DNA from 2 places in the Mycobacterium sp. HM-7 genome. Region 2 is predicted to be linked to the other one. Evidence: predicted binding sites of a transcription regulator. Region 2 holds the regulator's gene; the other holds the start of a gene.
What was found. The regulator LexA, encoded in region 2, represses DNA repair genes until DNA is damaged. The targets are predictions, from matches to a motif close to CGAACANNTGTTCG.
Positions count from the first base shown of each region.

Region 1: the regulator LexA is predicted to act here: its motif matches at 7,452-7,465, upstream of ACWW1C_RS15165 (DUF222 domain-containing protein).

Region 1 covers NZ_CM132657.1:3,125,911-3,141,798, reverse strand. Annotated here, with positions in the region: gene ACWW1C_RS15190 (GGDEF domain-containing protein) at 1-861, opposite strand, end outside; gene ACWW1C_RS15185 (Tex family protein) at 975-3,383, shown strand; gene ACWW1C_RS15180 (ATP-binding cassette domain-containing protein) at 3,515-5,890, shown strand; gene ACWW1C_RS15175 (peptidoglycan endopeptidase) at 5,956-6,525, opposite strand; gene ACWW1C_RS15170 (SRPBCC family protein) at 6,877-7,338, shown strand; gene ACWW1C_RS15165 (DUF222 domain-containing protein) at 7,470-8,879, shown strand; gene ACWW1C_RS15160 (hypothetical protein) at 9,100-9,522, opposite strand; gene ACWW1C_RS15155 (hypothetical protein) at 9,617-10,030, opposite strand; gene ACWW1C_RS15150 (nuclear transport factor 2 family protein) at 10,126-10,938, shown strand; gene ACWW1C_RS15145 (hypothetical protein) at 10,990-11,553, shown strand; gene ACWW1C_RS15140 (DUF732 domain-containing protein) at 11,605-11,979, shown strand; gene ACWW1C_RS15135 (SGNH/GDSL hydrolase family protein) at 11,962-12,765, opposite strand; gene ACWW1C_RS15130 (LmeA family phospholipid-binding protein) at 12,811-13,605, opposite strand; gene ACWW1C_RS15125 (class I SAM-dependent methyltransferase) at 13,700-14,458, shown strand; gene ACWW1C_RS15120 (nuclear transport factor 2 family protein) at 14,460-14,921, opposite strand; gene ACWW1C_RS15115 (LLM class F420-dependent oxidoreductase) at 14,912-15,796, opposite strand; gene ACWW1C_RS15110 (serine/threonine-protein kinase) at 15,796-15,888, opposite strand, start outside.
Region 2 covers NZ_CM132657.1:2,424,322-2,440,209, reverse strand. Annotated here, with positions in the region: gene ACWW1C_RS11720 (iron dependent repressor, metal binding and dimerization domain protein) at 1-69, shown strand, start outside; gene ACWW1C_RS11715 (DUF4192 domain-containing protein) at 89-1,153, opposite strand; gene sthA (Si-specific NAD(P)(+) transhydrogenase) at 1,333-2,739, shown strand; gene ACWW1C_RS11705 (trypsin-like serine peptidase) at 2,736-3,536, opposite strand; gene ACWW1C_RS11700 (proteasome assembly chaperone family protein) at 3,688-4,698, shown strand; gene ACWW1C_RS11695 (alpha/beta fold hydrolase) at 4,744-5,766, shown strand; gene nrdR (transcriptional regulator NrdR) at 5,773-6,237, opposite strand; gene ACWW1C_RS11685 (LysM peptidoglycan-binding domain-containing protein) at 6,349-6,822, opposite strand; gene lexA (transcriptional repressor LexA) at 7,085-7,774, shown strand; gene ACWW1C_RS11675 (sunset domain-containing protein) at 7,839-10,043, opposite strand; gene ACWW1C_RS11670 (acyl-CoA dehydrogenase family protein) at 10,218-11,375, opposite strand; gene ACWW1C_RS11665 (DEAD/DEAH box helicase) at 11,473-12,816, opposite strand; gene ACWW1C_RS11660 (PE-PPE domain-containing protein) at 13,228-14,808, shown strand; gene hflX (GTPase HflX) at 14,810-15,888, opposite strand, start outside.

The sequences.
Region 1 (15,888 bases), 700 kb from region 2:
TGCGACGCAGGCGAATTCGGTCAGCAGCCGGTCACCCGCTTCGTGCCCGAAGACGTCGTTGACGGCCTTGAATTCGTCCAGGTCCATCACGATCACCGAACATCGGAGCTGCCGCGCGACGCATTCCTCGGCGAGTCGCTGCGCCTGGATCATGAAACCGGCGCGATTCAGGGTGCTGGTGAGGGAGTCCAGCATCGCCGCGTCGGCCAGTTGATCCTCGAGCCGTTCCCACCCCATCAGGGACAGGCACAGGTTGATGGCCATCACGGCGAACGCGAAGAACAGCATCGGCATCGACACGGCGGGGGTCGTGGTGGCGAATTGGACCGCGCCCGCGTCGAGATGCAGGCTGACCGAGCGGCCGATGGTCGCCGCGGCCGCCACCACATACAGGACGATCAGGATGCGGCGCGAAGCCAGGCGCTCGACGCGCTGGGCCTTGATGCCGTCGACGACGCTGACCGTGAAGTACCCGGCCAGCACGAGGGCGGTCAGGGATACGCGGGCCGGGATGCTGGTCGTGAACGGCGGTATCAACTGGAACGCGGCCAAGACCGCCAGCGGTCCCGCTGCCATCACCCGGCCGCGGACAGGCTGGCCGTTGAAGGCGCACAGCCCGCCCCAGATCAATGACCAGCAGGTGACGATGAGGACATTGGACACCGTCACCGACCACACTTCGGGCACCAACCCGCGGGCGCTCAGCAGCCCAGCGCCGACCGCACCTGCGAAGTTGCCCGCGCCCCAGAGCTGGACCGCCGGATGCCGCCGCTTACCGGCACCAACCCAGACATGCAGCAACCCGAAAACCAGGGCGGTCATCGAGACGACCATCCACAGGGTGCGCACGTCTGGATTCATGTCGCGCTATCGGGTACGTCGGCAGGCGAGAAGGGTCGGGTGCGGCTGCGGCATAGCGCAAACTTACTCGCCGCTGCCCACGACTGTCGGCAGCATTGGGTAGGGTCCAGCCCGTGAATTTGAGCGTCAAGTCCGTGAACACCCGCCTGGCCGAAGAGTTGGCCGTCGCCGAAGGTCAGGTCGACGCCGCGGTACGGCTGCTGGACGAAGGCGCGACGGTGCCGTTCATCGCCCGGTACCGCAAGGAAGTCACCGGCAGCCTGGACGACGGCCAGCTCCGCACGCTGGAGGAGAGGCTGCGGTACCTGCGCGAACTGGATCAGCGACGGGACGCGGTGCTGGCCTCGATCGAAGAACAGGGCAAGCTGACCGACGACCTGAAGGCGGCGCTGCTGGCCGCCGACACCAAGGCGCGCGTGGAGGACATCTACCTCCCGTACAAACCAAAGCGGCGCACCAAGGCGCAGATCGCCCGTGAAGCCGGCCTGGAACCCTTGGCCGACCGGCTCCTTGCCGACCCGACGCTGACGCCCGATGAAGTCGCCGCCGAATTCCTCGGTGACGAGGTGGCCGACGTCGCCGCCGCGCTCGACGGGGCGCGCCACATCCTGGTGGAGCGGGTATCCGAGGACGCCGAACTGGTCGGCGCCGTGCGTGAGAAGTTCTGGTCCGACGGCGCCCTGACCACCAAACCGTGGTCCGAGGAAGCGGCGAAAAGCCCTGCCGCGCAGAAGTTCCGCGACTACTTCGAATACTCCGAGCCGCTGGAGGACATGCCGTCGCACCGCGTCCTGGCAGTGTTGCGCGGGGAGAAGGAAGAAGCGCTGTCGCTGAACTTCGACGGCGGCGACGAGACGCTGTACCAGGCGATGATCGCCCAGTCGCTCGGCGTCGACATGAGCGCCGGCGGCGCCGCCACCCCGTGGCTGACCGCGACGGTCGCCTGGGCGTGGCGCACAAAGCTGATGTTCTCGGCCGCTGTCGACGCCAGGATTCGGCTGCGTCAGCGTGCCGAGGAGGACGCCGTCGCGGTGTTCGCGAAGAACCTCAAGGACCTGCTGCTGGCCGCGCCCGCCGGGACGCGGTCCACGCTGGGGCTCGACCCCGGTTTCCGCACCGGTGTGAAGGTCGCGGTGGTGGACGGCACCGGAAAGGTCGTCGACACCTGCGCCATCTTCCCGCACCAGCCGCAGAACAAGTGGAACGACGCCAAGGCGACGCTGGCCGCCCTGGTCGCGCGGCACAACGTCGAGCTGATCGCCATCGGTAACGGCACCGCGTCGCGCGAAACCGATGCGCTGGCAACCGAACTCATCGCCGACCTCAAGGCCGCCGGGGCCGCCGGGCCCACCCGGCTGCCGACCAAGGCGATGGTCAGCGAGGCCGGCGCCTCGGTGTACTCGGCGTCGGCCTACGCTGCCCACGAACTGCCCGAACTGGACGTCACGCTGCGCGGCGCCGTCTCGATCGCCCGTCGCCTGCAGGACCCGCTCGCCGAGCTGGTCAAGATCGAGCCGAAATCCATCGGTGTCGGGCAGTACCAGCACGACGTGACCCCCGGAACGCTGGCCCGCAGCCTCGACGCGGTCGTCGAAGATGCCGTGAACGCCGTCGGCGTCGACCTCAACACGGCCTCGGTGCCACTGCTGGCGAAGGTCTCCGGCGTGACCGAATCGCTGGCCGAATCGATCGTGTCGCACCGCGACAAGACCGGACCGTTCCGCAGCCGCAATGGACTGCTCGACGTTCCGCGCCTGGGGCCCAAGGCCTTTGAACAGTGCGCCGGCTTCCTGCGCATCCGGGAAGGCGACGACCCGCTGGACGCCTCGGGCGTGCACCCCGAGGCCTACCCGGTGGTGCGGCGCATCCTGGACCGTGCCGGCGTCACCCTCGCCGAATTGATCGGCGACGAGCGCAAGCTGCGGGCCCTCAAGCCGGCGGAGTTCGCCGACGAGCGTTTCGGCATCCCCACGGTGACCGACATCCTTGGCGAACTGGAGAAGCCGGGCCGCGACCCGCGGCCCGCGTTCTCCACCGCCACCTTCGCAGCCGGCGTGGAGAAGGTGTCCGACCTCAAGGTCGGCATGGTCCTGGAGGGCGTGGTGACCAACGTCGCCGCCTTCGGCGCCTTCATCGACGTCGGTGTGCACCAGGACGGATTGGTGCACGTCTCGGCGATGGCCGACCGCTTCGTCTCCGACCCGCACGACGTGGTCAAGTCCGGGCAGGTCGTCAAGGTCAAGGTGCTCGAGGTCGACACCGAACGGCAGCGCATCGGGCTCAGCCTGCGGTTGAACGACGATCCGCAGCGTCCCCGCGACGGCAAGCGGCCCGAGCAGGGCAGCGGCCCCCGGCGTGACGGCGGCGGACAGCCACGCGGGCGCGACGGCGGCAACCGTGGCGGCAACGGCGGTGGTAACGGCGGCCGTAACCCGCAGCGCGGCAACGGAGGTGGCCGCCGCGAGGCTGCGCCGTCGGGTTCGATGGCCGAGGCGCTGCGCAAGGCGGGCTTCGGCAAGTAGGGCCGACTTGACTCCGCGGCCAGGGCGCGAAAGCTCGAGTGCGCAGCGCCCTGGCCGCAGGCTCAACGTGGATGAAGAAGAGATCAGGAATCGAGAAGCGACGTCGATCGGCCCCCGGTTAGCGTGTGGGTATGCCCAGCAGAACGCATGCCGCTGACAGTCACGATCTGATTCGCGTGGTCGGTGCCCGCGAGAACAACCTCAAGGACATCAGCGTCGAGATACCCAAGCGGCGCCTGACGGTGTTCACCGGCGTGTCCGGTTCCGGCAAGAGTTCGCTGGTGTTCGACACCATCGCCGCCGAATCGCAACGGCTGATCAACGAGACCTACAGCGCGTTCGTCCAGGGTTTCATGCCGTCGCAGGCCCGTCCCGATGTCGACGTGCTGGAAGGGCTGACGACCGCGATCATCGTCGACCAGGAGCGAATGGGTTCCGACCCGCGCTCCACCGTCGGCACGGCCACCGATACCGGCGCCCTGCTGCGCATCCTGTTCAGCCGGGTCGGCGAACCGAACATCGGCTCACCGCAGGCGTTTTCGTTCAACGTCGCCTCGATCAGCGGGGCCGGCGCGGTGACCATGGAACGCGCCGGACGCACCGTCAAAGAGCGTCGCGACTTCAACATCGTGGGCGGCATGTGCCTCCGGTGCGAGGGTCGCGGCGCGGTCAACGATATCGATCTCACCGCGCTCTACGACGACAGCAAGACGATCAACGAGGGCGCGATCACCATTCCCGGCTTCAGCATCGACGGCTGGTACGGCCGAATCTTCAACGGCTGCGGCTTCTTCGACCCAGACAAGCCGATTCGCAAGTTCACCAAGAAGGAACTCGACGCGCTGTTGCACAAGGAAGCGACCAAGATCAAGGTCGACGGGGTCAACCTCACCTACCTGGGGCTCATTCCGCAGATCAAGAAGTCGTTCCTGAGCAAGGACGTCGAAGCGATGCAACCCCACATCCGGGCCTTCGTCGAGCGGGCGGTGACGTTCACGACGTGCCCCGAGTGCGAGGGCACCCGGTTGTCGGAGTTGGCGCGGTCATCAAAGATCAAGGGCGTCAACATCGCTGAGGCATGCGCCATGCAGATCACCGACCTGGCCGAGTGGGTCGGGGCGCTGGCCGATGACAAGCGCCTCGGCGCCGGCGTGACACCCCTGTTGGCGACGTTGCGGCACACGCTCGACTCGTTCGTCGGGATCGGGCTGGGCTACCTGTCCCTCGCGCGGCCGGCGGGAACGCTGTCCGGCGGAGAAGCGCAGCGGGTCAAGATGATTCGCCATCTGGGTTCGGCGCTGACCGACGTCACCTATGTGTTCGACGAGCCGACCATCGGCCTGCACCCCCACGACATCACCCGCATGAACGAACTGCTGATCCAGTTGCGGGACAAGGGAAATACCGTGCTGGTGGTCGAGCACAAGCCAGAAGTCATCGCCATCGCCGACCACGTGGTGGATCTGGGTCCCGAGGCCGGCTCGGGCGGGGGCCAGGTGGTCTACGAAGGCACCGTGAAGGGGCTGCGTGGCAGCGGCAGCGTCACCGGCCGGCACCTGGACGACCGCGCGGCGCTCAAAGATTCGGTGCGAGAAGCCAACGGCGCCTTGCCGATTCGCGGGGCAAACACCAACAATTTGCGGGACGTCGACGTCGACATCCCGCTCGGTGTACTAGCCGTGATCACGGGCGTGGCGGGCTCGGGCAAGAGCTCCCTGATCGACGGCTCGGTCGCCGGCCGCGACGGCGTCGTCACCATCGACCAGGCGCCGATCCGGGGATCCCGACGTAGCAACCCCGCCACCTACACCGGGCTGCTCGACCACATCCGGAAGGCCTTCGCGAAGGCCAACAACGTCAAACCCGCACTGTTCAGCTCGAATTCGGAGGGCGCGTGCCCCGCGTGCAACGGCGCCGGAGTCATCTACACCGACCTCGGGGTGATGGCGACCGTCGAATCCCGCTGCGAAGAATGCGAAGGCCGGCGGTTCGGCGCCTCGGTGCTCGAGTACACCGTCGGCGGGCAGAACATCGCCGAAGTACTCGCCATGCCCGTCGCCGACGCCGAGCGGTTCTTCGCCGACGGCGACGCAAAAGTGCCGTCCGCGCAGAAAATCCTGGCTCGAATGGTCGACGTCGGACTGGGCTACCTCACGCTGGGACAGCCGCTGACCACGCTGTCCGGCGGAGAACGGCAACGTCTCAAGCTCGCCACGCAGATGGGGGAGAAGGGGGAGGTCTACATCCTCGACGAGCCGACCACCGGCCTGCACCTCGCGGATGTCGAGCAACTGCTCGCGCTGCTGGACCGGATCGTCGACGGCGGCAAGTCCGTCATCGTCATCGAACATCATCAGGCCGTCATGGCGCACGCCGACTGGATCATCGACCTCGGTCCCGGCGCAGGTCACGACGGTGGCCGGGTGATCTTCGAGGGTTCGCCGGCGGACCTGGTCGCGGCCGGCAACACCCTGACCGGAGCCCACCTCGCCGAGTACGTCAAATAGCAGTCAGGGCTGCGACCGGTCGTCGATCGCAGCCCTGACTGTGAAACAGAGGGGTTCTCGAAGGGTTAGACGGGCATCTCGGGGCCCTCAGGGGCCGGAGCGGGAGCCTCGGGAGCAGGCGCCGGAGCCTCGGGAGCCGGCGCAAAGTTGGCGGCCTCGACGATCTCAGGGGCCGGGAGGTCGGCCGGACCGGCCGGAGGTGCCAGCGGGGCGTCCAGAGGGCCATCCAGGGGCAGATCGGCGGGGATCTCGTCGCCGGGGGCCATGGGCAGGTGCATGTGGTGGGTGAACTGGCGCTGGAAGGCGCCGCCGCCACCTACGCGGACGCCGCCGCCCTCGCCACTGGACACCGGGGTGCCGTCGGGCAGGGTCGCTGCAGTGTGGCCGCCGTTCCAGCCGACGTTCAGGGCGCCGGGCGCGGTGCCGGGGAGGAAGCCACGGGCGCGCAGCGCCGCCTCTTCGTTACCGGTGTTGAACCGGTCGCCGTAGACGGGCCGGCCGGTGGCTGCGTTGGCCACCCAGGACACCAATCCGGAGCAGTCGGTGCCGTGTGCTGTGTCGCCGCCGGAGATGTACGGCGTACCCGAAACCTGGTTGACCAGAGCCAGCAGCGATGCGGTCGCAATAGCAAACATGACGATGAACGCTAGCAATGGAAAATCGAGAGCGTCAAAATGCTGTGTCTGCCATCACGTTTCGCGAATCCTGTGGTGTGCGTTACATCCACGTTTATTCGCATCATGATGGGGCAGAAGTGATTTCGCGTATTCGCAGGTGAATGCGCAAAACATACTGCCATACACAGCTTTTGCGCAAATGCAAGGTTGCAACCCTCGTTGCGAGGTCGTGACCAGCTAATTCCGAGACGGTGCTCTGAGGCCCTTGCGCGGTTTCGGCGCCGATTTTGGACCTCGGCATGGCGGCTCATGACGGCAATTCGGCGGATACGGACTGACCTTCTGAAACGGTCAAGTTACGGTGGATCGATGTGGCTGTCCCGGTCCCGATTCGAGCTGCGTGAAGCGGTGCCGGGCGCGCCTGAAGACGTTCGCACCTTCTATACAGATCTGGCGAACATGAAGCTGGTGCATCCGCTCGTGGTGGCGGTGGATTGCGTGGACGACCGGCAGGATGCGCGAGGCCACTTCCGGGCGTACCGAGTGCGGGATCGCATCCCGCTGGGCCCGCTCAGCTTGGCTGTGACCTATCGCGCGACGGTGCTGATCGCGCCAGGCGGCGTCGTGCATAGCGAGGCGCGCCAATTTCCCCGGGTACGGCTCCGCGGCACGGTGACCTTCGCGCCGGCCGGCGCCGGTACCACCGTCATAGAGGCGGTAGATATAGAAGCGCCCCGGCCGCTCGCGGCTTTCACTGCCGCGGCGGCGGAGAAAGCGCATGCGGCGATGCTGGCGGCGATTCGGCGCCACTTCGAGGAAAGCGCGGGCTGATCGGCCTGCTGGACGGATGGCGCGGCGTCTTCCGAAAAACTTTGGTCACTTTGTTCCCGCTGGTCACGGTAGGCAACTGAGGCCGCATAGGTCACAGCGAATTGTCGGTACTTCGAACTAGTGTTCGATACATGGGATTGACCGATCCGGCTGTCATCGAGCAGGCGTACGCCGCGTACGAAGCTGCCGCGGCCACGATCGCATCCCTGGACCACACCGGCCTGGACGCGCGCACCCTGCTGGAGCTGCAGTCGCGCCGCGAAACGGTGAAGTGCGCGGCCGAAGCGGTCGATCACCACATCCTGGCCGCCGCCCAAACCCAGGCCACCGCCAAAGACATCGGGGCCAAAGATTGGCCCGAGGTACTGCACATCCGGCTGCGCATCAGCCGGGAAGAAGCCCGCCGCCGGGTCCGCGACTGCGATCACCTGGGGCCGCGGTCGGCGATCACCGGGGAACCGTTGGGTCCGGTGTGGGAACTGGTCGCCGCCGCCCAGGCCGACGGCGTCATCAACGGTGAGCACGTGCAGGTGATCACCTGGTTTTTCCAGAAGCTGCCGCTGTGGGCGGCCGACCCGGTCACCCTGTTGCAGTGCGAGGCCGATCTGGTGGCCGACGCCCGAGTCAAAACCCCCGAGGACCTACGGCGCGCGGCCGCGGACTTGTTGTACCGACTCGATCAGGACGGGCCCGAACCCGACGATGACGAGCCCGACCCGAAACGCTCCTTCGTAATGGGTAAGCAGCGGCCCGACGGCCGCACCGAGGTCACTGCCCAGCTCGATCCGGAAGGGCGGGCCTACTGGCAGACACTGTTCGACAAATACGCCGCCCCGGGGATGTGCAACCCCGCCGACGAGGTGCCGTGCGTGTCGGGCACGCCCACCCAGGAACAGATCGATGCGGATACCCGCACCCTGGCCCAGCGGCAGTACGACGCGTTCAAAATGGTCGGGCGGATGATGCTGGCCTCATCCGCCGGGGTGCGCAACGGCTTCCCGGTCGCGGTGGTCGGCAGCTGCACCGTCGCCGAGTTGGAAAAACGTGCCGGGGTCGTTTTGACCCACACCGGCACCAAGCTGCCGGTCAAAGATCTGATCCGGATGGCCGCACAGGGGTCGGACAACTACCTGGCCGTCTTCGACGACCACACCGGCCAACCGCTCTATCTGGGCCGGGCCGCGCGCACCGCCAGCACGGCGCAGCGGCTGGCCCTGTTCGCCCGGGACCGGGGCTGCACCCGCCCCAACTGCACCGCCCCGGCCTCGCGCAGCCAGGTGCATCACCTCACCAACTGGCGCGACGGCGGACTGACCAACGTCGATGTCATGACCCTGGCCTGCGGCTGCGACAACCGGCTCGCCGACACCGGCGGCTGGCGCACCGCCATGGGCCCCGATGGCCGCACCCACTGGACCCCACCACCACTCCTAGATGTGGGCCAACCACGCACCAACCAGTACCACCGCCCGACGCTGTACACCGCAGAGCGCGGCGGAGACGCCGACGGCGATGGTGAAAGCGACAGTCCCACAAGGTGATACGGCACGCCGAGCGTGCCGGGCCGGCGGCCGGCCCCACCGACTACTGGCGGTTTACGACTACCGCGGGAGGCGAAAATGTTGCGCTGCAGACGAATTGGCTGCGAACGACTGCCGGAGGTAGACGGTCGACGCCCCGCCGCAGTGGTCACCCCGTGGTGGCGCGGCCCGCTCGGTCTGTGGGGCAGCGGGTCAGGCGTGGCGGGTCAAGCCGTAGCGGTCAGCTCGGGAAGAACCCGTCGCCGGTCTTGAAACCGGGCTGCCAGCCCTGCGGGCCGAGGCACAGCAGCGGGCGGCCGTCGGGGGCCTGGGCCGCGGTCTGCGGACCCGGGCACGGAGAACCGATGTCCTTGACGCCCTGGATCGCATAGGAGTAGCCCCAGAATCCGGTGTCGACCGGCGGCCACTGATTGGGGATCCAGTGACACGCCATCGACGCGCCGCCGGGGCCGCGGCCGAAGATGAAGATGTCGTGGCTGTCGCACGGTGCGCCGTTGACGGCCTGGTAGTTCATGCCGGGGACATCGGTGGGGTAGCGGCCGGGATCGTCGTTGCCGCCCAGGGCCGGATCGGCACTCGCGAACGGGGCCAGCCCGATGGCGGTTCCGGCGATCGCTGCGGCCACCGTCAGTACCCGAAACATCCTGGTCATCTCCCCTCGCACTACTGCCACACGACAATGTGGCAAAGCGTAGCGTGTCAGCCGCGTCGCCGGGGATATTGTCGACAGGTCAATATCAGTGCGGTTCGTGCCGCGGAGCTTGATCGTCGTCTGCCGGCGGCGTCGCGGTCTGCTCGGGCGCGTCCAACACACTCACCCCGATGCCGTAAGGCAGGAACCTGACCTTGCGGGAGGGGTCGGTGTTGTTCTTGTTCGCCCGCAGCGCCTCCAACTCGGAGGGGTAGACCTCCTCGACGTGTGCCCCACCGTCCGCGGCCACGGTGTACACCACCCACACCCCGTCGCCCGTGTCACCCGTCGTCTCGGGCTGCGTGGCATGCCGCGGCGTCCGGGTCAGGTCGTTCATCACGTTGGCCCAGGCAGCACCGCGGCCGAGGCGGTCGAACACGCCGCGGATGCCCTCGCCCGTCTCGCGCAGGACGCGATCGAACTCTTCGGGATCGATGCCGAACGGGCCGTTGTTGCTCATACCGACCAGTGTGCGCGACATCGGCGACATCTGCCACGACCATCCGGCCGGCCATCCCCTCGCAGCCGAACTCGGCGGTGGTGGACGATGGAGACATGCCCGCACCGCAATCGCCGACCCGCGATGACCTCCTGGCCACCGTCGAGCGCTCGCCCGCCGCCACCGCGGCGCATGACAAGGCGGCCTGGGTGGGTCTGTTCAGCGCCGATGGACGTGTCGAGGACCCGGTCGGCTCGCGGCCGCACGTCGGGCACCGCGCGATCGGACAGTTCTACGACACCTTCATCGGGCCCCGCACCATCGTGTTCCACCGCGACGCCGACATCGTGCTCGGCAACACCGTCGTGCGTGACCTGGAACTGGAAGTGCACATGGGCGCCAATGTGCAGCTGCGGATTCCGGTCTACCTGCAGTACGACGTGGTGACCGAGGGCTCCGATCCGTCACTGAAAATTTCTCGGCTGCAAGCGTTTTGGGAACTTCCGGGCATGGTCGCGCAGTTCGTGCGCTGCGGTGCCGCGGCCCTCCCGGCCGGATTGGGACTGTCGGGGGCACTGTTGCGGAACCAGGGACCCGGTGGCGCGGTGGGATTCCTCGCCGGCCTGCGCACCGGCGGAACCCGGGCAAAACGGTTGCTCACCGCGCTGCTGGCCGACGCCGCGACCGGTGATGCCCTGGCGGTCAAGCGGCGGCTGAGTGAGCCATCGCAGATCACCCGCGGCTTCGATGTCCGCCTCAGCGTCTCCGAACTCGTCGAGGAGCTGACGGGAACCCGGGTGGAGAAGGTGATAGCCGCAGGCCGGTACGTCCTGGCCGGGGTCCGGCGCGACGGCTACCGCGGGGTGGTCATCGCGGAGTTGGCCCTCGGGAGTCGGGGTATCAGCGGCCTGCGACTCTTTGCCGAATGAAGCCGCCAGTTGCCGCGGCTTCCGTCCCCGACATGAGAACGTAGTCACACCATGCCAGTGCAACCACAACACGAATACATGTCCTACGAGGAGTTCGGTCGACGATTCTTCGAGGTCGCTGTCAGTGAGGAGCGCGTCGCGGACGCGATCGGCGGCATCGCCGGTGAAGCCTTCGACATGGGTCCCATCGCCCAGGGACCCGGCGGGCTCGCCAAGGTCACCGCACGCGTGCAGATCAAACACCCCGTGGTGGCCAGGACGCTCGGTGAAGAGATCACCTTTGCGATCCGCATCCCGCTGGAAATCGACATGACGCTCGACCTGCGCATCGACCGGCCGCGGTTCATGGTGTTCGGCGAGATCAACCTGACCGCGACCGCGCGGGCCGCGCACCCACTGCTGCTCGTCATCGACGTCAAGACGCCGCGGTCGTCGGACATCGCCATCCACGTCACGTCGTCGTCGATCCGCGCGGAGCTGCTCCGGATCGTCGCCAACGTCGACGGCGAGATCCGGCGGTTCATCGCCCACCATGTGGCAGGCGAGATCAACGGCGCAGATGCCAAGGTCATCGACATCGGAACCCGGATCGCGAGCGCCTGGACCGGCGTCTGAGACGGCCGCGAGGCGGTATCGGCAATTTGATTCCCGTACGATGCAGGGATCATGAAGAGCACATTCGGTACCGCCATCGCAATCGCAGCAACCACCGCCGGCATCGTCGGTAGCCTGGTCACGGCCGGTTCGGCCAGCGCAGATGCGGGTGTCGACGCCTTCAACAACGCGCTCGGCAACGCCGACATGATGCTGCCGAACGGCTCTGACCCGGTCGCGTTGGGCCAGTCGGTGTGTCCGATGCTCGCTCAGCCCGGCCAGACCCTGGCCGACGCCGCAGCCAAGGTCGCGGACACGTCCGGCATGTCGCTGGGCCCGGCCACCATGTTCACCGGCTTCGCGATCTCGTCGTTCTGCCCGGGGGTCGTCGGTGCGCTCGGCCGTGGCGAATCGCCGCTGCCCATGGGACTACTCGGCCTCGGATAACGCCGACTGCGCGTCGAGTGGCGTCATGACCGGGCGTTTCGGCTCGAGACCCTTTCCCCGGGAACTGCCCAGCGTGTGCCGCCACACCCAGGGCATCAGCATGTTCTGGGCCCACATCAGCTGCGAGTACATCCGCTCGCGCAGTCGCGGCAGAACAAGTTCGCCATCGACCTCTGCCCAGCGGTGGTCACTGCCCGGCAATCCCAGCGCCTCGGCCGCGGCATCGGCGAACAGTTGATGACCGTGCGGGGAGCCGTGCACCCGATCGACGGCCCAGGTGGCGGGATCGAGCATCGAGGTGGCCGCCGACAGGTCGACCAGGCGGAATCCGAAGTGCTTCGAATCGGCCCGGATCACCTCGTTGATCCGGCGCAGCCGGCCGCTGAGCAGCCGTCCGACCGGCAGGATGCGGGCGATATCGGGAAACGTCGTCGTGACGACGGTCGCGCCGGTCGCGGCGAGCTCGGTGTGCACGCGCCGCATGTCCGCCAGCGCCTGGTCGAAGCTGCGCACCGGCCGCGTGACGTCATTCATGCCGATGCAGCTCGTGATCAGGTCAGGGTTCATCGTGCGGGCGAGTGGCAGTTGCCGGTCGAGTACGTCACTGATGCGCCGGCCCCGCACCGCGAGGTTCGCGTAGTGAAGCCCGGGCTGCAACGCGTTGAGCCGCCAGGCCAGGCGGTCGGCGAATCCCCGAATGGCGTTGTCGTCTGTGCCGTCCACGTCCAACAGGCCTTCGGTCTGGCTGTCGCCGAGCGCGACGTATCGGGAGTAGCCGATGGTCACGACCGTGACTGTAATGAACGATCGGCAGATCTTCAGCGCAGGCGGTCAGCCCGGCCAGATCACGTCGAGCGGGCGGCCCACCACGCTGAGTTGGTTGATCAGTTCGTCCAGCACGGCGCGGGGTAGATCGAACTGCCATTCCGGCAGCATCGCGCCGACCCGCACGACGCCCGGACCGAGTTCGACCGAGGTCAGGGTCATGCCGAACGGCAGCTCGGGCAGCCGCACCGGGTAGGCCGGAGCGAGGCCGGGCACCGGCACCCGGGTGGAACCCACCGTCAGGCCGCGGGGCTTGAGCCACAGCGTGTTGCCATGCAGCTGGGGATCGACCTCGACGGACCCGGAGCGGAAGCGCGACAACCGGATTCGGGCGACGCCGTCCACGCCGATCTCGGTGCTGACCCGAGGCTCAGCGGCCCGGATCAGCTCGTCGAGCGAGTCGGAAGGGACCTCGACCATCAGCTGCACGGGCGCGGCGGCCAGCATCGGTGGAACCGACGGCCGGACATGCAGGTTGTGCAGCTTCGCCGTGATCGAATTCAGCACGGTGCCGGCCCATTTCACCTTGTTCGCGGTGATGTTGACGGTGCCGATATGGCCGACGGCGAAGATGCTCGCGTCCCACCGGGAATCGAACTCGGCGACGGTCAGAGCCAGGTCGCTGGTACTCAGCCGGACCGTGATCCGGCGGCCGATGACCAGCGGCCGCACCGTCAGCAGCGCCGTCCGATACGCCGCGGCCGCCCCGGTGCTCACCGGCAGCACCGCGGCGGTCGACACCACCGAGGTGAACAGATCGAACGGTCGGAGCGGGTCCCACCGGCGCGGCGGACGCGTCATGGGCTCCAGCATGCCTGGATCTGCCGCCGGTGCACCAGTCGGAGTCGGGGGCACGGTCTCCCGGTAACGTCGAGTCGTGGCTGAGTCTGATGAGCTGTACCGGCAACGCGACCGCGCTGATTCCTTCGGCGGTGCCGCCCGTGCCTATGACCGGCACCGGCCCCGGTACCCGGAGCCCATGCTCGACGAACTGGTCGGCCCGGCCTCGGTCCGGGTGCTCGACGTCGGCGCCGGAACCGGGATCGCGTCCCGCCAGCTGATTGCCCACGGGGCGGAACTGGTTGCGCTGGAACCGGATCCGAGAATGGCCGAGATCGCCGCCGAGCACGGCGTCACGGTAGAGGTGGCCACGTTCGAAGATTGGGACGACGCCGGCCGGACGTTCGACGTGGTCCTGTTCGCCCAGTCGTTCCACTGGGTCGACCCGGCGGCGGCGCTGCCGAAGGTACGCCGGTTGCTGGCCCCGGGCGGGCGGCTGGCATTGGCGTGGAACCGGCTGTTTCCCGTCCAGCCGTCGCGCGCGGACTTCGCTGCGGTGTACCGCGACTTCCTCGACGCCGCTTCACCTTTGGTGACCGGGACACCTACCGGCGGGACGGGCTCGGGGATGGACAGCACCGACCTGGTGGCCGACCTGGAAGCCGCCGGTTTCACCGTGCGGCAGCACACGTACGAGCGCGGTGAGCAGTACAGCCGTGAGCAATGGCTGGACCTGGTGTTCACCTACTCCAACCACCTGGTGCTCCCCGCTGACCGCGCCGCGGAGCTGCGCGCCCGGCTGGGCGCGGTGATCGGCGACGGTGGCGTGCAGGTCGGCGGCGACACCCTGCTGATCGTCGCGCAACCTGCCTAACTCACCGCTGGTCGCGGAGGCGGCGGACGGGCCGGGTCTCGATGGCGTTGAGCGTCAGGGCGCGGCGCCGGATGCGCCAGCGGTCATCGGTCTGGACGTACTCGTCGTCATACCGCAGGTGCCACACCAGATCGGTGAGGTCGGAGTCGGCGCCGCGGGTCCAGTGGTGGGCGACGCAGGTGATGCGCCCGCGAGCGTGGTCCGCGGCGTCGGTGTAGACCTCGCCGACGATCTCGTGCTGGGTGCGGGCGACGCCGGACAGGGTGGCCATCGCGGCGCGCACCCCCTCGTGCCCAAGCTCGGGCCGCACCGGGTCCAGTGCTCGCGGCGGATCGGGGAGGATCAATTCCGCTGTGCTGGTGAAGAGTTCGACGACATCGTCGAACCGGCGGTCGTCGACGGCCGCGGCGTAGCGGTGCACCAGGTCGGTCAGCGCCAATCGGTCGGCCACCGTCAGCGACATGGCGTGAGCCCGAGTCGTTCGGCACACGCCGACAGCATGTCCTTGGCCTCGTCGATGTCGGTGACCGGCGGCATGGCGAGCACCACGCGGTCGGCGCCGAGCTCCGCGAGCCGGCCCGCCCGGTCGGCATCGACCTTCGGCACCAGGTGCCCGAGGGACAACTCCAGGGCGTCAGGGTCCCGGCCGGCCCGCTCGGCCGACTCTCGCATCAACGCGATCAACCCCGCCAATTCCGCGCCGGCAACACCGAGAGGCTGCAGACCGTCGCCGCGCCGGCCGGCCCGGCGAGCCGCGGCCCGGCTGTGCCCACCGATGTGGATCGGTATCGGCGAAACCGGCTTGGGATAGCAAGCGGCATTGGCGAACTCGAAGAACTCGCCGGCGTGGTCGGCGCCTTCCTGGTCGGACCACAACAGCCGCAGGACGTCGATCTGCTCGTCGGCGCGCCGCCCTCGCGCGTCGAACGGGGCGCCGCACGCCTCGATCTCCTCACGCAACCACCCCATTCCGACGGCCAGGCGAATCCGCCCGCCGGACAACGCATTCAGCGTGGCGACACGTTTGGCCAGTACCACCGGATGGTGGTTGGGCAGGACCAGTACCCCGGTCGCCAGGCCCAGTGTGCTGGTCTGCCCGGCAAGGAATGCGAGCAGGTCCAGCGGATCCGGGACCGCGCAGTCGGCCGGGATGTCTACCCGGCCGGAGGCGTCGTAGGGATACACACTCGAATACTCGGTCAGTAGCACCGTATGTTCCACGGCGACAATGGATTCGAAACCGCAGCTCTCCAGATGGCGGGCGAACTGCGTCATCCAGACCGGATCGGCGGTGACTCCGGCCGCCACGGGCGCGACCACGGCGAACTTGGGTGGCATCAACGCCTCCGCTCGCTTCGGCGAATCTCTTCCCAGCACTGCAGCCGTGTCATCCCCGTCCGTTCCATGCACTCTCGGATCGGTGTTTCCTG
Region 2 (15,888 bases):
ATCCCCGGACACGAGCAGGTCGAGTTGCCGCATCACATGGCCCACGCGGTCCGGGTCGAGAAGGTCTGATTCGCGCGCTGCGAAACGGTCACGCCGACCTGCCGAAGATGCTGCGCGGCGGCATCTGGACGCCGAGGCGCTCCGCCAGTTTGTAGCCGGTGAGCGCAAGTTCACGAATGCGGTCCGGACGCATTCCGGACTGCAGTGCTGCGTCGAGCATTCCGGCCATCCGATGCCCGCTGTCGACGTCCAACGCGGCCTGCAGTGCCACCCCCGCAAGCGGCCCGTCGCCGCGGGCATAGGCACTGAATGCCAGCAGCACCAGCGCCTCCACTCGCCACGGCGCGGGCAGCATGCGGGTCAGGGCAGCCCACACCGACTCGGCCTCGGCGGCGTTCGCGCCGACTGCCAACGCATACAAGGTGTCCCGCACCCGCGCGTCCGCCACCGCGCAAGCCAGCCGCACCGCATCGTCGTCGGGTAGCGGCGCGCCCTCCGACGAACCGGTGGCACAGGCCACCGCATGTTCGACGTCGGCACGCACCTCGGCATCGGGACGACCGGAGTAATTCACTGCGGCAGCACGCTTTTCGATCGCCGGCCGCAAGGCTTCAGCACGCCGGGCATCGGTGACGGCGACGACCTCGACGAGGTCCGCGCGCCGGGCGTAGAGGCGACGGCCGTCGAGCACCGCCGCCATGGTGACCGGCGACGACTCGGGATCCTCGACGACACCGGCGTTCCCGCAGCCGTCGGCGCAATGCCATCGGCCGCCGGCCGCCACGCGGTCCACCACGTGGACCGCGAGCAGTTCGATGCCGTGATCGGACAGCGCCTCACCGAGTTCGTCGCTCACATCGCGGTACAGGTCTGCGCACATCGGGCAGTCGATGCTGTGCTCGTCGACGATCACCGCGATGGCGGCGTCCGCATCCGCCGCAGTGGCCATGTCGGCGAGATGCCCGAGAGCGTCGGGCAAGGCATCGAAGAATCCTTCCGACAGGTCCACGCGCAGGACCGCGCCCATCTCGCCGCCGATGATGGTGACGAGCACCAGTGACTTCTCCGGCGCAAACCCCAGGACCGCGGGCACCGCCGCGATCAGGGCGCCGGGCCGGTTCAGTTGGAAATCGAATGAGCTGAAAGTTGTCATGCACCGAAGGTGGCAGCGCGGACCGTCAGCAATCGGCCGCTGATGCCACCGGCGGACCGGTCTGTGGATGAACTCGGATCTGTGGATAACGGGTAGCGCTCGAGGTGTTTCCGCAAAGTTCGCCGATGATCGGGCTGCGTGATCGCGCGCGCCGTGCCAACCTGGCTGTCATGGGTTCCATGCAGGAGTTCGACCTCGTCGTCATCGGATCCGGCCCGGGTGGGCAGAAGGCCGCCATCGCCGCCGCCAAGCTGGGAAAATCCGTCGCGGTCATCGAGCGCGGACGCATGCTCGGCGGCGTCTGTGTGAATACCGGGACCATCCCGTCCAAGACGCTGCGCGAGGCCGTCGTCTATCTCACCGGCATGAGTCAGCGCGAACTGTATGGGTCCAGCTACCGCGTGAAGGAACGGATCACGCCCGCCGACCTGCTGCGCAGGACCACGCACGTCATCGGCCGCGAGCAGGACGTCGTGCGTAATCAGCTCCTGCGCAACGGTGTCGAGCTGTTCGAAGGGCACGGCCGGTTCCTCGACCCGCACACCCTGGTCATCGAGGACCCGACACGCGACGAGAACGTCAACATCAAGGCGCGCTACGTCGTCATCGCGACCGGCACCAAACCGGTACGCCCACCCGGCGTGAAGTTCGATGAGGAGCGCGTACTGGATTCCGATGGAATCCTTGACCTCAAGAGCCTGCCGCAGTCGATGGTCGTGGTGGGCGCCGGCGTCATCGGTATCGAGTACGCGTCGATGTTCGCCGCGCTCGGCACCAAGGTCACCGTCATCGAGAAGCGTCCGACGATGTTGGACTTCTGTGATTCCGAGATCATCGAGTCCCTCAAATTCCACCTGCGCGACCTTGCGGTGACATTCCGGTTCGGCGAAGAGGTGACCGCGGTGGACGTCGGTCCCGGTGGCACCTTGACCACGCTGGCCAGTGGCAAACAGATCCCGGCCGAGACGGTGATGTACTCGGCCGGCCGTCAAGGGCAGACCGAGCACCTCGACGTCGCCCAGGCCGGCCTCGAGATCGACAGCCGCGGAAGGATATTCGTCGACGACAACTACCAGACCAAGGTCGACCACATCTACGCGGTCGGTGATGTCATCGGATTCCCGGCGCTGGCCGCCACCTCGATGGATCAGGGCCGGCTGGCGGCCTACCACGCCTTCGGCGAGCCCTGTAAGGGCATGACGGAACTGCAGCCGATCGGCATCTACTCCATCCCCGAGGTGTCGTACGTCGGCGCCACCGAGGTCGATCTGACCGACAGCTCGGTCCCGTACGAGGTCGGTGTGTCGCGCTACCGGGAACTGGCCCGAGGGCAGATCGCCGGCGACTCGTACGGGATGCTCAAACTGCTGGTGTCCACCGAGGACCTGACCCTGCTCGGCGTGCACATCTTCGGTTCGAACGCCACCGAGCTGGTCCATATCGGCCAGGCCGTGATGGGTTGCGGTGGGACCGTGGAGTACCTGGTCGACGCCGTCTTCAACTACCCGACCTTCTCCGAGGCCTACAAGGTCGCCGCGCTCGACGTGATGAACAAACTGCGGGCCCTGAACCAGTTCAAAGGCTAGGTACTGCAGCCGTCGTCGGGGGCGCCGGTGGCCCGGTCCGCCGGACCGCCCTCCTGGGCACGCTGATACAGCACCTGAATCTGCACATCGAACGGCGACGAGTAGGACAGCTCGTTGTTGCTGCAGCCACCACCCTGCAGCCCGCCGACCACTCCCCTGACCTCGGCCGCCGACACCCACGGCGAGCCACTGGTGCCGTCCACCAGCCCGGGACAGCGCAGCGCCGGGAACCCACGGTCCGGAAGTGACGTCGGCCCACTGCAACTGACCTGGACCCCGCCGTCACCGAGCGGGTATCCCGTCACTGTGATCGGAACATCCGGGCCCGGTGCCACGCCCAGCACGAACCCGCCGCCGGCGCGATGTTCCAGCGTTTCGGTCGAGGCCGCGCCGCCGCGGCTGACCCGCGCGATCGCGAAGTCGGCAGCGGGATCCTGGCGTCGGACCCATCGCGGGTCGAGATACACCGCGTCGACGTGCCAGAAGTCCCCGGGCACGCCGCCGCGGTAACCGGGTGCGAACGTCGCGTCGAACGACGCGTCCAGACAGTGGGCGGCCGTGATGATCAGGTTCCCTGCCAGCGAATCGAGCACCGCGCCACTGCAGGTGTGCACCGAATCGCTGCCCAGGAACACCGCTCCGACGCGCGGGTCCGGACGTGGCCCGGGGACCGCGGCCGGGCCTGCGGTGACCGCTCCGACGTCGCCGGTACGCGGATCGGCCCTGATCGCGGGCGGGGTGCACGCAGTGGCCAGCAGCGCGATGAATGCGCTCACGGCCAATCGGGTGCCCAGCATCTGTCCGATCTTGCCCGATCCCAGCAGCACGGGCAGCACCTGGTGCACCATGGCGTACTGCGGGGTGCCACCGGGAACAACGCGATAATGCGCGACACTTGTAGGAGACACATCCAGCGAGGTGTGGCACGCAGTACGGCAAGGAGTGTGAATGAGCGAGCACGACGGGAACGCGCCCGACGAGCGCCAGGGCCAGCAGTACCAGCCCGAGCAGAGCGGCATGTACGAGCTGGAGTTCCCCGCGCCGCAGCTGTCTGCCGCCGACGGCCGCGGCCCGGTGATGGTGCACGCCCTCGAAGGCTTCTCCGACGCAGGCCACGCCATCAAGCTGGCCGCTGAGCATCTGAAGAACACGCTCGACACCGAGTTGGTCGCCTCGTTCGCCATCGACGAACTGCTGGACTACCGGTCGCGACGTCCGCTGATGACGTTCACCACCGATCACTTCACCAAGTACGACGATCCCGAGCTGAACCTGTACGCGCTGCACGACACCGCCGGGACGCCGTTCCTGCTGCTCGCCGGCATGGAGCCGGACCTGCGCTGGGAACGCTTCATCACCGCGGTGCGGCTGCTCTCCGAGCGCCTCGGCGTCCGCCAGGTCATCGGGCTGGGCGCCATCCCGATGGCGGTCCCGCACACCCGCCCCGTCACCCTGACGGCGCATGCGGGCAACAAGGAGCTGATCGCCGACCACACACCGTGGGTGGGCGAGGTGCAGGTCCCGGCCAGTGTGTCGAATCTGTTGGAATACCGGATGATTCAGCACGGCCACGAGGCGCTGGGCTTCACCGTGCACGTGCCGCACTACCTGGCGCAGACCGCGTACCCGCCGGCCGCCGAGGCCCTGCTGGGCGAGGTCTCACGGATCGCGTCGCTGCAGATTCCGCTGCAGGCGCTGTCGGAGGCGGGTGCCGAGGTGTACACGAAGATCAGCGAACAGGTGGAGGCCAGCTCCGAAGTCGCTCAAGTGGTCAGTGCACTGGAACAACAGTACGATTCGTTCGTCGCTGCTCAGGAGAATCGGTCGTTGCTGGCACGGGACGAGGAACTACCCAGCGGCGACGAACTCGGCGCCCAGTTCGAACAGTTCCTCGCCGAACAGTCCGGTGACGGATTCGCCGATCCCGACCAGGGCGCCGACGGCACCGCAGGCGACTGACCCACGCGGTCGGCCTCGCCGACACGATGGGAAGGAGCTGGGACGATGCCCGACGGAAAGCCCAACCTGCATTCTGTACGTGACGTGACACCCCGCCTGGAATACCGCACCATCCATGGTTACCGGCGGGCCTACCGGGTGGCCGGCTCCGGTCCGGCGATCCTGTTGATCCACGGCATCGGCGACAACTCCACGACGTGGGAAACCGTGCAGACGCGCCTCGCCCAGCGGTTCACCGTCATCGCCCCGGACCTGCTGGGTCACGGTCAGTCCGACAAGCCGCGCGCCGACTATTCGGTTGCCGCGTACGCCAACGGCATGCGGGACCTCCTCAGCGTGCTCGACATCGACCGCGTGACGGTCATCGGTCATTCGTTGGGCGGCGGCGTGGCCATGCAGTTCGCCTACCAGTTCCCGCAGTTGATCGATCGCCTGGTACTGGTCGGTGCCGGCGGTGTCACCCGCGACGTGAACATCGCACTGCGGCTCGCGGCGTTGCCACTGGGCACCGAGGCCCTGGCGTTATTGCGAATCCCGTTGGTACTGCCGGCTCTTCAGCTCGCCGGGCGCCTCGGCGGAGCGCTGCTCGGGTCGACCGGCCTGGGCCACGACCTGCCGAACATGCTGCGAATTCTGAACGACCTGCCCGAGCCCAAGGCCTCATCCGCCTTCGCCCGGACGCTACGCGCAGTGGTCGACTGGCGCGGCCAGGTGGTGACGATGCTGGACCGATGTTATTTGACCGAAGCCATTCCGGTGCAATTGGTTTGGGGCACCCAGGATGCCGTCATCCCGGCTGCCCACGGAGAACTGGCACATGCGGCGATGCCGGGCTCCCGGCTCGAATTCTTCGACAACTCGGGACATTTCCCATTTCATGACGACCCCGATCGATTCGTGGCGCTCGTCGAGAATTTCATCGACACGACCACGCCATCGGTTTACGACCGCGATGCCCTGCGCGGCCTCCTGCAGGCCGGCGTCACCGCCAAATCGATCGACGCCCCGCTCGATACGAAGGTTGCGGTACTCGACGCACTCGAGACCGACGAACGCAGCGCGACCTAGCGGCCGTCAGCCCGACGACGTCACGCCGCGGTGTGCCCGCAGCGCCTCGATTTCGCGTTCGAAGTCCTCGGCGGACGAGAACGAGCGGTACACCGACGCGAACCGCAGATAGGCGACCTCGTCCAGGTCGCGCAGCGGCCCGAGGATCGCCAACCCGACCTCATGGCTCGGCACTTCGGGAGATCCGGTGGCCCGCACCGCATCTTCGACCTTCTGCGCCAATTGATTCAAGGCGTCGTCGTCGACCTGCCGACCCTGGCACGCGCGCCGTACGCCTTTGATCACCTTGTCCCGGCTGAACGGTTCGGTGACTCCGCTGCGTTTGACCACCGAAACGACCGCAGTCTCCACCGTGGTGAACCGGCGACCGCATTCCGGGCACGACCGGCGACGCCGAATCGCCTGCCCTTCATCAGCTTCTCGCGAATCGACCACACGCGAGTTCGGATGCCGGCAGAACGGACAGTGCATCACCGCTCCTTCGCCGCACCGACAATCGACCGTTTCGAACGGTCTCGAGCCTACCCGTGCCGCTCTGACGCGGCCGGGCGCCGTGCCGATCGAGGTGCGCACGGGCTGTCCTCAGCCGACCGGCGCGATCAGCGTCTGCCCGGCGTTCAGCGCCACCGACGGCAACTTGTTCAGTTCCTTGATGCGGTCGACGACGGCGCTGACCGGTGCGTCGGGCGCCACCCGCCGCGCCACCTGCTGAATCGACTCTCCCGTCTGCACCCGGACCACCGCGAGCTGCGCGGGCACGGAGGCGGCCGACGAGGTCGGCTGGACGGCCTCCCCGAACTGCGCCACCAGGCCCAGCCATACGGTGATCCCCGCCGCGACCAGCGCCAGCATCACCGTCGTCAACGGCGTGATCGGGTTGCTCCGGTGCGAGGCGCGAGACGTCAGCACGCCGGTGCCCCGGTGCCGGAACGCCGCACCCGAGGGACGGGAACCGGCCGGCCGCAGCCGGGCCTGCCGCTGACGATTCACATCTCCACGCCGAGGCACGGTGCGGACGACGACGTCGGTCGGGTATTCGCGGGTGATGACGGTCATGTCGGTTCCTCTCAGGAGTTCGTACATAGGTTCGATCGCTCTTATGTTCGACTATATCGCCCAAACGTTCGAACGGTAGAACATGTGATCGAACTGTTGCGAACGATACGACCACCCACCGACAAGTTCCGTTCCGCGACTTCGTCACCGCTTTCACCACGTCACAACCGGCGTCACAACCAGATCCCGCCCGCGACACGCCGATCCGGCCATCTCGAACACATGTTTGATGATTCGGGTGCACTGGGCTAGATTCGTCCCTATGAGCGACAGCACCGATACCCCGGACACCCAGACAGGCGGACGATCCAGCAGCCTCACCGAACGTCAGCGGACCATCCTCGACGTGATCCGCGCCTCGGTGACCACCCGCGGCTACCCGCCCAGCATCCGGGAGATCGGCGATGCCGTCGGCCTCACGTCAACCTCGTCGGTGGCCCACCAGCTGCGCACGCTGGAGAAGAAGGGTTATCTGCGCCGGGACCCGAACCGTCCGCGCGCCGTGGACGTCCGCGGCGCCGACGACGCGACCGGAGCCACCATCACCACCGATGTCGCCGGTTCCGACGCGCTGCCCGAGCCGACCTTCGTCCCGGTGCTCGGCCGGATCGCCGCCGGCGGCCCGATCCTCGCCGAGGAGGCCGTCGAAGACGTCTTCCCACTCCCCCGAGAACTCGTGGGCGAGGGCTCGTTGTTCCTTCTGAAGGTGGTCGGCGAGTCCATGATCGACGCCGCGATCTGCGACGGCGACTGGGTCGTCGTGCGGCAGCAGAATGTGGCCGACAACGGTGACATCGTCGCGGCGATGATCGACGGCGAAGCCACGGTGAAGACCTTCAAGCGCGCCAAGGGCCAGGTGTGGCTGATGCCGCACAACCCGGCATTCGATCCGATCCCGGGCAACGACGCCGTCGTCCTCGGCAAGGTCGTGACCGTCATCCGCAAGATCTGACGCCCGCCGGACCTACAGGTGAGCCCCGCTGCAGTCGCTCGCAGCGGGGCTCAACCGTCTACGGTCAGCCTCGAACGAATCCGTTGGTGACCGCGAATTCCTCACTGGCGAACCAGATTTCAACGTCGGCGTCGTCGTATCCGGGAGCCCCCGGCACCCAGTACAGGCCTGATTTGGTGTTGGCCTTGATGACGTAACCTTCGGGCGGCTCGGCACCGGTCGCGACGCGGAACGACATCTGCGCGGTCTCGGGCTCCTCCGCGCCGAGCGCGTGATGCCTGCCGCTGGCCGGGCCGGCCGCGGTGTCCTCCGCGGGCGTCGCGATCGCAGGCGGCTCGTCGACGTGCGGCTCGGCCTCGGCGACCTGCTCCTCGGGCTGGGGCGCACGTTCATCAGCGTCCTGGTCCCCGGCGTCGGCAGCAGCCGGCGCAGCCCAGGCTCGGTCGCCCGGATTCCGCGGCCGAAGGCCCGCGAAGCCCGCCAACCCGGCAGCGGTCAGACCCGCCGCCGCGCCACCGCGACGCAGCGCGTCCGGCAGTTGCACCGATGCCGTCGGCTCATCGGCTGGTTCGTCAGCGCCATCGGCGTCGCTCGCCTGCGGCTCTGGCTCGTAGGGCTCGGCCGCGTCGACGGGCTCGGCGTCAACTTCGGCTTGCGTCTCAGCATCGGCGTCCGGCTCACCGGCGACCGGCTCGTCCGCGGGCTGCTCGGCCGTGAAATCGGGGTACACCGTCGGCGCGGTGTCGATGACGTCCGGGTTGCTCTGGAACGCGGGGCCACCGTGCGGGCCGTCGAATTGCTGGTCCTCCGCCGGGAATTCGTCGCTGTACTCGCTGTCGACGCCGCCGTCCGCGTACTGCGGGTCGCCGTACTCTCCGTCGCCGAACTCGTGGTCGTCGTAGTCGTACGCATCCTGGTCATCGGGGACTTCCTGACCGGCACCCCGCCGGCGCCGCAGCAGGGCCGCGATCACGATGCCGACCACCACCAGCAACAGCGGGATGATCGCCAGCAGCCACCACCAGTGGAACTCGTACCACTTGCCGGCCTCGTCGGACTGGGAGGTCACGCCGCCCGGCAGGTCGACGCTGGGCACCTGCAGACCGCTCAACTGCGACGCAAGCTCCGCCGGCTCGGTGCTGAACGCACGGCTGGACTTGTTCCACGAGACCGAGCCGCCGGTGAACTTCTGGCTGACGACGTCGCCGTTCACCGTCTGGTCAGCGGTCGGCGCGCCGAGCTTCCCGGTGGCGCCGCCGAGCTTGTCCCACGCCGCGTTCATCGCGCCGCGGACGACGAACGCGCCGTGCTCGGGTGTCCAGAATATCGCCGGGTTGTCGGCCGCGGCGAAGGTGGCGATCCGACTCGTCGGCGAAATGCCGCCGTCGGTCTCGTTGCTCGCCGGGAATCCGAGATCGCCCTGCGGCCCACCGGCCGCGCGGTACTTGGCCAGCACGTCGCCGGTGACCGCGTGGGCGCCGGTCGCCGGCGAATAGAAGATGGTGCCGCCGGCGAAGTTCTGCGCCACGCCGTCACCGACCTTGTACTGGGCGCCCTGCTCGTCACCGAGGGTGCCCTGCGGCCCCCCGGCGGCCCGCCGGGCCGCGGCGATGGCCGTCGTCGCGTCGCCCGGCACGTCCAGCCCGGTCAGTTGGCCTGCCAGATCGGCGGGCGAGGTCGTGAATGCCTTGGTCTTGGCGTTCCAGCTCACCTCACCGCCGGTGAAAGGCTGGGAGACGACGTCACCCTTCCAGGATTCGTCGGAGGTGGGCACGCCGAGAGTGCCGGCCGAACCGCCGAGCTTGTCCCAGGCCGCGTTGATCGCGCCGCGGACGACCCAGGCGCCGTTGTCGGGCGTCCAGAAGATGACCGGCTTGTCGGCCGCGCTGAACGTGCTGTTGCGGCTGTCGGTGGCCCTGCCCGCCCCCTCGTCGATGGTCGGGAAGCCGAGATCGCTGTCCGCGGCGCCGCCCAGCGCCTGGTACTTGTCGAGAATTGCGCCGTAAATGAGATGGGCACCGGTGCTCTCGGTGAAATAGATCTTGCCGCCCGCGAAGTTCTGCGCGTATCCCGCGCCGACTTGGTAGACGTCACCGTCCTTGGCGCCCAGCTCACCCGTGTCACCGCCCGCGGCATCCCAGGTGTGGGATATCGCCGCGTCGGCGTCGCCTTCCGGTGTCGCCAATGCCGTCGGAGCCATGAGCAATGCCACCGCGACAGAAAGGGCCCCGACACCAGCCCATCCGCCACGGGTTCGCAGCCCGGTCATCGAATTCCTCCCGCGGTTGGCAAAACTCCGGATACAAATTCCGTCAGACAAACTCTCTTGATTGAGAGATTCTGTCAACTTTGCTTCAGTTCATGCCCATCGTGCGGGATATCGGGCGGTGACGCGCCAGTGTGTCGCGCTTCGATATGCGAATAAATTCGCGTCGGCAATTAGCTAAACGCCCAATCCGCGGCCGATGATCTCCTTCATGATCTCGGTGGTACCGCCGTAGATCGTCTGGATCCTGGAGTCCAGGAATGCCCGCGCAATGGGATATTCGCGCATATATCCGTAGCCGCCGTGCAGCTGCAGACACCGGTCGACCAGCCGGACCTGCGCCTCCGTCGAATACCATTTGGCCATCGCCGCCTGGTCGATTGTCAGCTTTCGATCGAGATGCAGACGAATGAACTCGTCGACCATGATTCGCACCGCAGTGGCCTCTGTCGCCAGTTCGGCCAACACGAATCGACTGTTCTGGAAGCTGCCGATCGGCTTGCCGAACGCTTTACGCTCCTTGGCGTATTGCAATGTCGATTCGAGTACGGCCTCCATCGCGGCCGCAGCCATCACGGCGATGGAAATGCGCTCCTGGGGCAGATTCTGCATCAGATATACGAATCCCATGCCCTCGACCCCGAGCAGGTTCTCGGCCGGAACTCTGACGTCCGTGAACGACAATTCGGCGGTGTCCTGGGCGTCGAGCCCGATCTTGTCGAGATGACGGCCGCGCTCGAAGCCCGCCATGCCGCGCTCGACGACGAACAGGCTGAAGCCCTGCGCGCCCTTGTCCGGGTCGGTGCAGGCCACCACGATCACGAGGTCGGCGTGAATGCCGTTGGTGATGAACGTCTTCGAGCCGTTGAGGACGTAGTGATCGCCGTCTTTGACCGCGCGGGTCTTGATGCCCTGCAGATCACTGCCGGTGCCGGGCTCGGTCATCGCGATCGCGGCGATCAGTTCACCGTTGCAGAAGCCGGGCAGCCAGCGCTTCTTCTGCTCCTCGTTGGTCAGTTCCAGCAGGTACGGCGCGATGACGTCGTTCTGCAGTGTGAAGCCCAGGCCGCTGTGCCGTCCGGCCGCGGTCTCCTCGCTGACGATGACGTTGTAGCGGAAGTCCGGGTTCCCGCCGCCGCCGTACTCCTCGGGCACGGCCATGCCGAGAAATCCCTGCTTACCGGCCTCGCGCCAGACCTCGCGGTCGACGATCTTGGCCTTCTCCCATTCCTCGCGGTAGGGCTCGGCGTGCCGTTCCAGGAACGCCCGGTACGACTCGCGGAACAGCTCGTGCTCGGGTTCGAACAACGTGCGGTCGTACTTGATGACACCCATGCGAGACCTCCGGTACTGGATAAGTTTGACAACAACTTATCCCAACCGGGCGGTTGGTTGTGAGCGGGCCCACATGCGACGCGCCGCCGGGCGCGGACTACCGGGCCTGGGTACGTCCCGACTGCGAACGACCCGACTGTGCGCGACCCGGCGCCTGCTGGCCACCCGAACGCCGACGACGGCGCTGGCCCTGGCCGGCGGTCGCCGTCTTGGCCGGACGGTTACCGCCGCGAGGCGCGGGAGCCTCCTTGGGCGCGGGAGCCCGGTACGGCGCGATCTCGCCGACCAGCGCCTGCACCGGCGCCGAGTCGGCGACGACTTCCTGCGGCCGGGCGGTGATGCCCGCCTTGCGCAGCAACTGCTGGGCGTCTTTGCGCTGCTCGGGCAGCACGACGGTGACGACGTCACCGGCGCTGCCGGCGCGGGCCGTGCGGCCCGAGCGGTGCAGGTAAGCCTTGTGCTCGGCCGGCGGATCGACGTGCACGACGAGTTCAACCTCGTCGACGTGGACACCGCGCGCCGCGATGTCGGTGGCAACGAGCACCCGCGCATCCCCCGCGCTGAAGGCCGCGAGGTTGCGGTCACGCGCCGGCTGGGACAGGTTGCCGTGCAGGTCCACCGACGGCACGCCGGCCTCGGTGAGCTGGCGGGCCAGCTTGCGGGCCTGGTGCTTGGTCCGCATGAACAGGATGCGCCGGCCCGTGCCGGACGCCAGCCGGTGCACGAGTTCCTGCTTCGCCGCCGTGTTCGAGACGTGGAAGACGTGGTGGGTCATGGCGGGCGGCGGCGCGTCGATCTCGTCGACCGAGTGCGTGATCGGGTTGGACAGGAAGCGCCGCACCAGCTTGTCGACGCCGTTGTCCAGCGTCGCCGAGAAGAGCATGCGCTGCCCGTCGGCGGGCGTGGCCGCCAGAATCCGGGTGACGCCCGGCAGGAAGCCGAGGTCGGCCATGTGGTCGGCCTCGTCCAGAACGGTGACCTGAACGGCGTCCAGGCTGACGAGCTTCTGCTTCATCAGGTCTTCGAGGCGGCCCGGGCACGCGATGACGATGTCCACACCGCCGCGCAGCGCGTCGACCTGGCGGTTCTGCGATACGCCACCGAAGATGGTGGTCACCTTCAGCCCCATGGCGGTGGCGAGAGGTGCAACAGTGGCGGCGATCTGGGTGGCCAGCTCACGGGTGGGAGCCAGGACCAGGCCGCTGGGTCGCGACGGGCGCCGCGAGACGCCGGTCAGCCGGGCCACCAGCGGAATGGAGAACGCCAGGGTCTTGCCGCTGCCCGTGCGGCCGCGGCCGAGGACGTCCCGGCCGGCCAGGGTGTCGGGCAGGGTGCTGATCTGGATGGGGAACGGCGCGGCGATGCCGCGGCCGGCGAGCGAGGCGATGAGCGCTTCGGGGACGCCGAGCTCAGCGAACGACGACGATTGTTCTGCAGACATGGATAAATACAGCCTTTCCGGCACGGTGGGTCGACAATGCCGGCGGCAGTATCGGTCGCCGCGAGAAATGCTGGTGCAGAGGGAACTGAAGGCTGTCAGCCGTTCCACGACGTGATCGGCGGACGCGTTGTGACAATAGTGCGCAACCGATGTTGATCCGAAGCTTAGTGCCGAACCATGCCGGTTGCTGACCACCACCACGGATCCGGCGACCGGATCAGCGAAAGACCTTGACCCACAAGCGGTATCGCGGTGGTGTGATTTCACCCACCGTGCCCGGTACCCGCCGTATCGGAAAATCGACACACCCGACAAATTTTCGGCAAACACCGGGTACCGATCCGGCCGCAGTGCGACGATGCGAAACAGGTGCCGATCACCGGATTGGCGATGTCGAAAAGGGGCGAAGCGATGCGCGCTTTCGGACGCACCATCCCGGCAGCCGTGGCCGTGATGCTGACGGTGCTGAGCACTGTTCTGCTTGGCGTGGTGTCGATGGTCACGGCCGCGTTCACGCTCGCCGCGACCGCGCTGATCGTCCCGGGCACCGGCACGCCGAACGCCAACATCGTGGCGGGCTACAAGGAGAACGCGGACACCTACTACATCGCCCCGTTCAATCCGCTGTGCACGCAGGCAAACAGCTGCACGCTGACGGGCATCAACTACCCCGCCCAGTTCTGGCCCATTCCTCTGCCCGGCTGGGGTGGCCTGTCCGGCGCCAAGTGGAACGTGTCGACGGGTGAAGGCATCGCGCACCTCAACACCGCGCTGATGGACGCGCTGCCGACGGCGTCGCCAACCAACCCCGTCATCATCTTCGGCTACTCACAAGGCGGCAACATCGTCAGCCGGTACAAGTCGACCCTCGCCACCTTGACCGACACCCAGAAGGCCGCCTTGTCCTTCGTGATGATCGGTAACACCAACCGGCCCAACGGCGGCCTGTTCGAACGCCTCGCCTTCCTGGGCACGGTGCCGATCCTGGATGCCACATTCGGCCTGCCGGCACCCACCAACACGGGCATCAAGACCACGGACATCGCATTCGAGTACGACGGCGTCGCCGACTTCCCGCTGTACCCGATCAACCTGCTCGCCGACCTCAACGCCATCGCCGGTTTCTGGTACACCCACGGCACCTACCTGGCGCCGAACGCCAACAGCGACGCGGGCGAGATTCCCGACCTCGAGTACACCCCCGCAGAGTTGGACGCCGCGTTGAAGGACCCGGCGAACCAGACCGTCTACGGCGACACCACCTACATCACGATCCCGACGAAGACGCTGCCCCTGGTGCGGCCGTTCCTGGAGTTCGGCGGCTTCACCCACACCAGCTTCATCATCAAGCCGCTGGTCGACCTCGTCGCCCCGGTGCTGCGTGTCCTCATTGACACCGGCTACGACCGCAGCCTGAGCCCGGGTGTCCCGGCGCCGTTCCGGCTGATCCCGCTGATCAATCCGATCACCTTGACGCAGGACCTGATCAACGCAGCCGGCGAGGGCGTCAAGGCCGCGATCAGTGACATCACCGGTGGCAAGGTGCAGCTGCCGATCGCCGCGACCACACCGGCCCCGGCACCGACGACGGTCGCAGCCCTGACGAGGTCGAGCACGCCGAAGGCGGTGTCTGCCACCCCGACCGGAGACACCAAGCTGGCTCCCGCCACGACACCGAAACCGTCGCCGACCCCCGATCCCAAGGACGTCGATACCAAGACCCCGGAGGTCACGGCCACCGACACCAAGACAACCGACACCAAGACCACAGACACGACGACGGGCACCAAGACAACCGACGCCAAGGACACGTCCGACCCCAAGCAGGGCCCGGCCAAGGACGGTCAGACCGGCGCCGATAACAAGACCAACGACAAGACCAAGAAGCCGAAGAAGGACAAGACCCCCAAGGCCACCAAGACCGTCAAGCCGGTGAAGCCGGCCACCGAGAAGGCCGAGAAGGCCGACAAGCCGGCCAAGGCTGCCGCCTGAACTAGGCGGTGACGAACTCGCCGAGGCTGGCGGCCAGCGCCATCGGCACCCAACCCTTGATCCGGGTGCCGTCGGCGGTGTGCTCGGTGGCCTCGACGCGGCCTTCCGCGTGCACGCGTGCCACCAGGTCGCCGCGCTCATAGGGAATGGTCACGTCGACGGCGGCATCGGTCGGTTCGACCAGCTCACACATGCGCAGCCGCAGCCGGTCCAGACCCTCACCGGTATGCGCCGAGACGAACACCGCGTCCGGCAAGGCGCGCCGCAGGTGGGCCAGCGCCAGATCACCGGCGGCGTCGATCTTGTTGACCACCAACAACTCTCGCGGTGCGGCGACGTCGTACTCGGCCACGACCTCACCGACGACCTTGCGCACCGCGTTGATCTGCGCCAGCGGATCAGCATCGGAGCCGTCGACGACGTGGACCAACAGGTCGGCGTCGACGACCTCCTCCAGCGTGGAACGGAACGCTTCGACCAGCTGGGTCGGCAGGTGCCGCACGAACCCGACGGTGTCGGTCAGTGTGAAGGGCCGGCCGTCGTCCAACTGGCCACGGCGGGTGGTGGGTTCGAGGGTGGCGAACAGAGCGTTCTGCACCAGTACGCCGGCGCCGGTGAGCGCGTTGAGCAGGCTGGACTTGCCGGCGTTGGTGTAGCCGACGATCGCGACCGACGGCGTGTCGCTGGCCCGGCGGCTGTGCCGCTGGGTGTCGCGGATCTTCTTCATGTCCTTGATCTCGCGGCGCAGCTTGGCCATCCGCTCGCGGATCCGTCGCCGGTCGGTCTCGATCTTGGTCTCACCCGGACCACGGGTACCCACCCCGCCGCCGGCACCACCGGCGCGACCACCGGCCTGCCGGGACATCGACTCACCCCAGCCGCGCAGTCGCGGCAGCATGTATTCCATCTGGGCCAGCGACACCTGAGCCTTGCCTTCGCGGCTGGTGGCGTGCTGGGCGAAGATGTCGAGGATCAGCGCGGTGCGGTCGATGACCTTGACCTTCACCACTTTTTCCAGCGAGTTCAGCTGCGCGGGACTCAGTTCACCGTCGCAGATGACGGTGTCGGCGCCGGTCGCGA